Regions from separate parts of the Arthrobacter sp. UYCu712 genome, predicted to be linked through region 1. Evidence: riboswitches for the same ligand, from Rfam matches in the RefSeq annotation. Region 1 holds a riboswitch; the other holds the start of a gene.
The links. Region 1 has a riboswitch for S-adenosylmethionine ahead of ABIB51_RS14315 (DUF1737 domain-containing protein). Riboswitches for the same ligand answer to the same signal wherever they lie in the genome.

Region 1 (5,409 bases):
GCCGGCATCGTGACGAACTCCGAAGTCACCATCCGCCGTGTCCCCATCGAGTTCATGGAAATCGAACTCGCCACGCTCGAACAGATGGGCCAGCGGCTCGACGTGTCCGGCGAGTATCTTGCCCGCAACGGCCGCACCCGGCTGGTGGATGTCACCACCAAGCCCTCGGAATTACTGGCGCCGGAAGACAAGATCCACCCGATGCCCTTCCCCGGGCTCAACATCGATAACCTGCCGTTTTTCGCGGTCATTGCCGCCAACGCCCACGGCCAGACCATGATCCACGACTGGGTCTACGAGAACCGGGCGATCTACCTGACCGAACTGAACAAGCTCGGCGCCCAGGTGCAGCTGCTCGACCCGCACCGGATCTACGTCAACGGCCCCACCAAGTGGCGTGCGGCGGAAGTCGGCTGCCCGCCCGCGCTCCGGCCGGCCGCGTGCCTCCTGCTGGCCATGCTCGCAGCGCGGGGAGTCTCGGAACTGCGCAACATCTATGTGATCGAGCGTGGCTACGAGGACCTTGCCGAACGGCTCAACACCATCGGCGCGAAGATCGAGTACTTCCAAGACTGAATCCACTGGATCCACAGGACCCTTCGATTCCTCCGGCCGGCTGACCCCGCGCGTTTCAGCGGATCCTGACGCACAATAGAATCATGCGCACCTTCGGCGTGGAGGAAGAACTGCTGATAGTGGACCCGGAAACGGGGATGCCGCTTGCCCTGGCCGACGTCATGTTGCCCGGCCTGGTGCCGCCAACGCAGGACGCCGGCCGGGTGGTCGCGGCGCAGGCTCCAGTCCACGAGGACGCCGGGTTCAGCTTCGAGCTCAAGCTGGAACAGATTGAAACCCAGACCCTGCCGTGCCTGGATTACCCCCGGCTGCTCCAGCAGGTCAGGCAGAGCCGGGTCCGTGCAGACCGCGCCGCCCGGGCGCACGGCGGCCGCGTCGCGGCCCTGGCCACTTCGCCCCGGGGTTCCGCGACCCACACGACGCCGACGCAGCGTTACGTGACCATGCAGGAACGCTTCGGGCTCACCGTCCGCAACCAGCTGACCTGCGGCTTCCACGTCCACACCTTTGTGGAGTCGCCGGAGGAGGGGGTGGCGGCGATGGACCGGATCCGGGACAAGCTGGCCGTGCTGATTGCCCTCAGCGCCAATTCCCCGTACTGGAACGGCGCGGAAACCGGGTTTGAAAGCTACCGCACGCAGGCGTGGAACCGGTGGCCGGGCTCGGGCCCCACCATGATCTTCGGCAGCCTGCCCGTGTACCGGCGGGTGGTGACCCGGCTGGTGGAAAGCGGCGTGCTGATGGACGAGGGGATGATCTATTTCGACGCCCGGTTGTGCCGGCACCATCCCACAGTGGAGGTCCGGGTCGCCGACGTCTGCCTGCGGGCCGAGGACGCGGCGCTGATCGCCGTGCTGGTGCGGGCCCTCGTCGAATCCGCCTGCCGGGAATGGTACGACGGCGTCGAGCCCGCCCCGGTGCCCACGCTGCTGCTGCGGATGGCCGCCTGGCAGGCCAGCAATTGCGGGTTGCGCGGCCAGCTGCTGGACTTCGGGACCTTCACGCCGGCGCCGGCAGCGGACGTTGTCCACGCTTTCGTGGATTACCTGGCCCCGGTCCTGGCGGAGCAGGGGGAGCTTGAGCTGGCCCGCGAGGGCATCACAAGGGTCCTGGCGGAGGGGACGGGGTCGCAGCTGCAGCGCAGGCCGCACCGGCAGGGCGGACTCATTGCGGTCGTGGACCGGGCAGTCCACGAGACCCTGCGCGGGGCGGACGCGGACGCCGGGGATCCCGGGGACGAGGCGCCGACCCTGGGCCGCGTGCGCGAGGCCTGAACGGGAAACCCGGGGTATGGCGCCGCGAGATGACAGTTCGACATTCCGCCACACACCAAATCAAAGAACTCAGCGCGGGCATTCAAGGAAAACACCTTGCCCATCAAACGCTCCATCTTTCAGAGCGTTGCAACGACCATATGACTTTGCCGCGGCAACACTGCCGTTAACTGTAATCTCGCGGCCGGACGAAGCCCTAGACCTGCTTGAGCGCCTGGCCGAGGTCGCGGATGAGGTCGTCGAGGTCCTCCAGGCCCACGGAGAGCCGCACCACGCCGTCACTGAGCCCGATCGCCGCGCGTCCGTCCGGCCCCATGGCGCGGTGGGTCGTCGTGGCCGGGTGGGTGATGAGGGACTTCGCATCGCCCAGGTTGTTGGAGATGTCGATGATCCGCAGCGCGTCCAGCAGCGCGAATGCGGCCTCCTTGGCGGAGCGCCCGGGGGAGGGGGAAAGCTCGAGCGTGAGCACCGTGCCGCCGGCCTTCATCTGCCTGGCCGCCAGCTCGTATTGCGGATGCGATTTCAGCAGCGGGTACTTCACCCAGTTCACCGCGGGCTGCCCCTCGAGCCACCCGGCCAGCCGCAGGGCCGACGCCGATGAATGGTTCACGCGCAGCGCCATGGTCTCGAGGCCCTTGGTCAGCACCCACGCATTGAAGGCGGAGAGCGCCGGTCCGGTGTGGCGCATGAGCTGCTTGACCGGGCCGTCGATGAATTCCTTGGTGCCCAGGATCGCGCCGCCGAGGACTCGGCCCTGGCCGTCGATGTGTTTCGTGCCGGAGTACACAACAACATCCGCGCCGAGGTCCCCGCACCGCTGCAGCAGGGGAGTGGCGAAGACGTTGTCGACCACAACGGTGGCGCCCGCGGCATGGGCCAGGTCGCTGACAGCGGCGATGTCCACAATCTCCTGCATCGGGTTCGACGGCGACTCGAAGAAGACCGCCGTCGTCGGCTCCGACAAGGCCACCCTCCATTGCTCCAGGTCCGGCCCGTCGACGAAGACGGTTTCCACGCCCCAGCGCGGCAGGATTTCGTTGAGGATGACGAAGCAGGAGCCGAACAGCGAGCGGGCGGCGACCACCCGGTCGCCGGCTGCCAACAGGGCGCCGAGGGCGGTGAACACCGCGGACATGCCGGACGCCGTGGCAAAGCACGCCTCGGTGCCCTCAAGAAGGCGGAGGCGTTCCTGGAAAGTGGCCACCGAGGGGTTGCCGTAGCGGGAATAGACGAAGCGCTCGTCCTCCCCGGTGAAGGCACGCTCGGCGGCGGCGGCGGATTCGTAGACGAAGCCGGAGTTGAGGAAGATCGGCTCGGTGGTTTCCTGGAAGCCCGTGCGGTCCAGCCCGCCGCGGACAGCCTGGGTTTCCGGGCTCCAGCCGGCGGCGTCGGGGTTGAAAGTCACTTAGTTCTTTCCGAGGTTGGTGGGCAGGCCACGGTTCTTCCAGCCGTTAACGCTCCGTTCGCCGAACTTGTCCGGCTCGCCCTCGAAACCCTCAAGGACGTTGTAGGACGTGTAGCCGGCCTCGGTGGCGGCGATTGCGGCGGCGATGGACCGGGCACCCGAACGGCAGAGGAAGACCAGCTCGGTGCCGGTATCCTCCGGTGCCTGCTGCTTGAGTTGCTCAACGAACTGCGAGTTGGGGATGCCGCCGGCCAGGTTCCACTGGATGAACAGCGGATCATTCCGCTTGTTGCCCGCGGATGCGGTGTCCGGGATGCCAATGTGGGCCCATTCGCCCTCGGTGCGGACATCGACCAGGATGGCGCCCGCCTCGAGTTTGGCCCAGGCTTCCTGCGGGCTCAGGTCTCCGGCGTAGCTCATGCGTTGCCCTCGATGGTCTCTTCAAAGCCGAAGCCGTCAATTTCCAGGCCTTCCACCGCGTCGGCGACCGCGGCATCGGCGCTGGCGATCGCTGCCGGCAGCACCACGGCCTGGGCAACGATGACGCTGCTGCCGTTGAAGCTGGCGGAGGGGCTCCCGTGCAGGACGTAGCCCCCTGCCAGGGCCGTCGAAACCCGCTCGCAGAAGGAACGGTCGTCGGGGCCGGTGAACAGGCGGTAGGCCAGCCGTTCCTCAATGGCCGCGCCCGGGCGGGCGGGGGACGGCGCGGGTGCTGTGCTTGGGACAGCGGGGGCGGATGCGTCAGGCACGACGGGACTCCTTCTTTCACGCTTGCAGCTCGAATGGGTCGATATGCCGAGTATTCACCTGAGGCACCCCGCCGCGAAAGGGAGGGTTGCCGACCGGCCAGTCAGGGCTTGGCGCCGGTTCTCGTTACTCCCGAAAAACGTAACACCTGCGACGCCCGCGCGCACCGCGCCGCCGTCATGTTCCGTAACCGGCTTCCGGTCCCGGTCCCGGGCATACGTATTACTTGTCCCGTCCGGATCCGCGCCCGGACAGTTTCGAGTAGGGCCCACTCGGGTCTTCTGATAGGTCGCTCGCCTTTACTGGAGGCAGGCTTCCGCCGGAGGTCCTGGAGTGCCAAGCCGCCGCAGATTGAGGGTGCCGGGCAGAAATGCCAAGGCCTGCCCGCCGCCTCGGAACTGAAACGGAGAAACCGTGAAACCCCGCGTCCTGATCACCAGTGTCGGCAGCCCTGCCGGCACCGCCCTCGCCGCCCAGCTGCGGTCCCGGGGCGTTCCGTTCATGGGCGCCGATGTCCGGGAACTGCCGGACGGATCGGGCGTCAGCGGGGTCAGGGTGCCGCCGGCCGCTGATCCTGAGATGATGCCTGTGCTGCGCCGGATCGTCGCCCGGGAGGGCGTTAACCTGGTGATTCCGGCCGGCAGCGATGAGCTGATGCAGGTCTCCGCGGCACGTGCCGGGTTCGGACGGGACGTCCGTGTGATCGTGGGCGATCCCGGCCCCGTCGCTCTCGCCAACGACCGGCTCTTCACGGCGTGGCACCTGCGCTCTGCCGGAATTCCGGTCCCCCGCTTCGGCGTTCCCGGGGACTTCGTCGACGCCGGTGCCGCGATGGCTGCGCTGGACGGACCGGTGGTGGTCAAGTCCCGGTCCTACCGCGGCGGCTGCGATGTGATCGTCATCGACGGGACCGAGGACATCGACTGGGGTGAATTGCCTGACGGGCAGATTGTGCAGGAATATATTCCCGGATTGGAATATTCCCCGATGGTCTACGGGACACCGGCGCACAATGCGGCATCCCCATTCGCCGTTGTGGTGGAAAAGGCCCGGATCGAAGGCTGCGGGGCGGTGACCCGGCGGGTCCTGGCCGGTGAGGCCATGGACGTGGGCGACGTGGCGACAGCCGCCGTCCGTTCACTGGGCCTGATCGGTCCCGTTCACCTGGATGTCCGCCGCAGGGCCGACGGAACCCCGGTGGTGCTGGGCGTGGACGCCCGCTTCGGCGCCTTCAGCGACGTGGCGCCCGAACTGCTCGACGCCGTCCTGGACGCCTTCAACCTGCCGTCCTTCAACCCGGCGTCGTTCCGGCAGGGAACCGGGGCGTACGCCAGTGTCCTGGTTTGACCCCGCTGCCCCGGGCGCCCTGATCCTCCTGCTCCTCCTCGGCGCGCCGAGCCTGCTGTT
Region 2 (3,132 bases), on a different contig from region 1:
GCTGATGAGAAGGCGGGGGCGGGGTCCGTTGAAGCGGGTACTGGCTGTTGAAGTCATGGGGGTGCTTTCCGCTGTGGGAGGTGTGATGGGCCGGGGTGCTGCGGGCGGTCAGAGCCGCTTGTCCAGGCGTCGGGCGAGGCGGGAGCCGCCCAGCTGGACGATGGTGACCAGCAGGATCATCAGGACAATGGCCGTGATCATGAGCGGCGTCTCGTAGCGGTAGTAGCCGTACCGGATGGCAAAGTCGCCGATTCCGCCGCCGCCCACCAGGCCGGCCATCGCCGAGTAGGAGATGAAGCTGACGGTCATAATCGTGATGGAGCTGACGAGTCCGGGCTTCGCCTCCACGATCAGGACATCCCGGACGATCTGGGACCGGCTGGCTCCCATGGACCGTGCCGCCTCGACCACGCCGCCGCCCAGTTGGCTGAGGTTCTGTTCCACAAAGCGGGCAAAGTACGGGATGGCGTTGAGGGCCAGCGGGACAATGACGGCGGCCGTGCCGATGGTGGTGCCGACAATGAACCTGGTCACCGGAATGATCGCGATCAGCAGGATCAGGAACGGGAACGAGCGGACCAGGTTGACCAACCCGTCCAGGACGCGGTGCAGCTTCGGTTTGTGCTTCAGCCCGTTGGGACCGATCGTGTAGAGCAGCACACCCAGGGGCGTGCCGAGGAGCACCGCCAGCGGGATGGCCACCAGCAGCATGGTGAGGGTCTGCCCCATGGCGACGCCGATTTCGGGCAGGACTTCCAGGATGCGGTCAAACATTGATCAGGCCCTCCGAAGTGGCTGTGGTGTGGGCGCCCTTCCCGGAGCGGTCCAGCTGGATCTCATCGGAGATCAGGTAACGGCCGATCGACGTCGCCGGGTGGAAGCCGTGGCGCTGGAGTTCGGTGAGATCGAACTGCTCCACCACCCGGCCCTCTTCCATGACCGCAACGTTGTCGGCAATGGCCTTGATGACGTTCATCTCGTGGGTGACCACCACGATGGTGATGCCGAATTCGGCGTTGACGTCGGCCAGGTACTGCAGGACGGATGCTGTCGTCCGGGGGTCGACGGCGGACGTCGGCTCGTCGCAGAGCAGCACCTTGGGCCCGGTGGCGAGGGCGCGGGCGATCGCCACACGCTGTTTCTGGCCGCCTGAGAGCTTGGCCGGATACGTTGTGGCCTTGTCGGCGAGGTCCACGATTTCCAGGGTTTCGGCTGCCCGCCGGCGGCGTTCTGCCTTGCCCACGCCGGCGAACTTCAGCGACAACTCCACATTTTCCTGGGCCGTGAGGTTGTTGAGCAGATTGAAGTGCTGGAAAACCATCCCGATGTCGTGCCGCTTGGTCCGGAGCTCGGCGTCGGACAGGGTCACGAGGTCGACGCCGTCCACCAGGACGCGTCCCGACGTCGGGCGCTCGAGGAGGTTGATGTTCCGCAGCAGGGTGGACTTCCCGGCCCCGGAGAACCCGATGATGCCCTGGATGGTGCCCCGCCTGATATGCAGGCTGACATCATCCACGGCCGTGAATCGGCCGCCGGACGAATCGAATGTCGTACTGACGTTCTGGATGTCGATCACAGGTCATCACCTGCTCGGGGCCGCGCCGCGACCGCTGTCTGCGTGTTCATGGTTTCCTCCGGGATCGCCCGAGGAAGGCCCTGAGCCCCGGCTCCGGGCTGCGCTTAGCGAAGCCCCGAGCCTAAGAACACATCGGTTCTCCATCGGTCCTGGCGGTAGCACCGTCCTCAAAGAGGGGGTTGCTGCGGCGTCACGGAGCCAGATCTCTCAGCCGCTCGGGATGGTTACGACTCCATCTGACACGGCTGGGCAGCGGATACGGAAAAAGCCGGTCACATTTTGTAACCGGCTTTCCTGATCCTGTAGCTTCTCGACTGCTGCTAGCTGTCCACGCGCCAGCCTTCGCGGGCGGGGCACGCGTTCACGACAACGTCCAGTCCGGCCGCCTTGGCGCGCTCCACTGCGGCATCGTCGAAGACGCCCAGCTGCAGCCAGACGGCTTTCGCGCCGACCGCTATGGCCTGGTCGATGACGGCCCCCACCCTGTGCGAGTTGACGAAGCAGTCCACGACGTCGATCGGGTGCTTCTCCGCGGGGATCTCGGCCAGCGAGCGGTACCCCTTCTCGCCGTGGACGTCGTCCCCGGGCAGGTTGACCGGGACAATCTGCATGCCCAGGCGGTCCCGGACGAAGAGGGAGACGTCGTAGGCCGAGCGCCACTCGTTGGTGGTGAGTCCGACGATCGCCCACAGGCCCTTGGTTCGCATGAGCCGGTCAATGACTGCCGGATCGTTTACATGAGTCATGCATCAAGCCTACTCCTGCGGAGTTTCGGCATAATCTCCGAACAAATGAATGAAACATCGGCATCCGGTGCCGCAATGAACGAATATTACAGCGCGGAAGACCCGGATTTTGCGGATTCGTGCATCTCGGGTCTAGTTGGTACTGACCATCCCGAGCGGCCGAGAGACCTGGATCGATGAAGCCGCAGCAACCCCCGGTGACGTGAGACGACCATTCCCACGGAACTGTTCCTCTCTCTTTCGATGAATTCGAGGGAACTGGAGGAACCAGGGTGCTACTGCCAGGACCGATGGAGTGCCACAATGACCCCTGAGAATTCTTCCGCCCTGCCCACCTTTGCCCGGACTCCGTCCGAGGCATCCCCACAAACCACTTCGGACGCGACGGCGAACGAAGCAGGGCTGCGTGACGCGCCCGGCTCCTCTCGCGGCTCTTCGGGATGGTCCCTGACAGAGCCCACGGACGGCGCAGTGCACGGCGTCCCCACCGGCGGACCGGCGCGTCACCGCAGCACCACCCCCGCGGCCGCAGGCGCAGGCGCGGGCGCGGGCGCAGACCCAGCCGCAGGCGCAGACCCAGGCACAGACACAGTTGCGTTCTGGGAAGAACAGGCCCTCCGCCTGGACTGGGCGGAGGTGCCCACGGGCCATTCGTACGGCGGCAAGCCCTGGCACACCGCGCACCGGCGCGTGCCGGCCGACCTTGAAGCCGGCACCGGCCCGGACATCACGTGGTTCGAAGGCGGCAAGCTCAACGTGGCCCACAACTGCGTGGACCGCCATGTCGACGCCGGCCGGGGCGAGAAAGTG

Region 2: linked by a shared signal. The riboswitch ahead of ABIB51_RS02000 (methionine ABC transporter ATP-binding protein) and the one ahead of ABIB51_RS14315 (DUF1737 domain-containing protein) in region 1 are both predicted to bind S-adenosylmethionine.

Annotation. Positions count from the first base shown of each region.
Region 1 covers NZ_JBEPOZ010000014.1:35,754-41,162, reverse strand. The annotation lists gene ABIB51_RS14335 (UDP-N-acetylglucosamine 1-carboxyvinyltransferase) at 1-576, shown strand, start outside; gene ABIB51_RS14330 (glutamate--cysteine ligase) at 660-1,850, shown strand; gene ABIB51_RS14325 (O-succinylhomoserine sulfhydrylase) at 2,047-3,255, opposite strand; gene ABIB51_RS14320 (rhodanese-like domain-containing protein) at 3,256-3,675, opposite strand; gene ABIB51_RS14315 (DUF1737 domain-containing protein) at 3,672-4,004, opposite strand; SAM riboswitch class IV at 4,018-4,133, opposite strand; gene ABIB51_RS14310 (ATP-grasp domain-containing protein) at 4,417-5,349, shown strand; gene ABIB51_RS14305 (glycosyltransferase family 2 protein) at 5,336-5,409, shown strand, end outside.
Region 2 covers NZ_JBEPOZ010000002.1:8,638-11,769, forward strand. The annotation lists gene ABIB51_RS01990 (LLM class flavin-dependent oxidoreductase) at 1-57, opposite strand, end outside; gene ABIB51_RS01995 (methionine ABC transporter permease) at 109-774, opposite strand; gene ABIB51_RS02000 (methionine ABC transporter ATP-binding protein) at 767-1,576, opposite strand; SAM riboswitch class I at 1,714-1,803, opposite strand; gene ABIB51_RS02005 (CoA-binding protein) at 1,897-2,322, opposite strand; gene acs (acetate--CoA ligase) at 2,626-3,132, shown strand, end outside.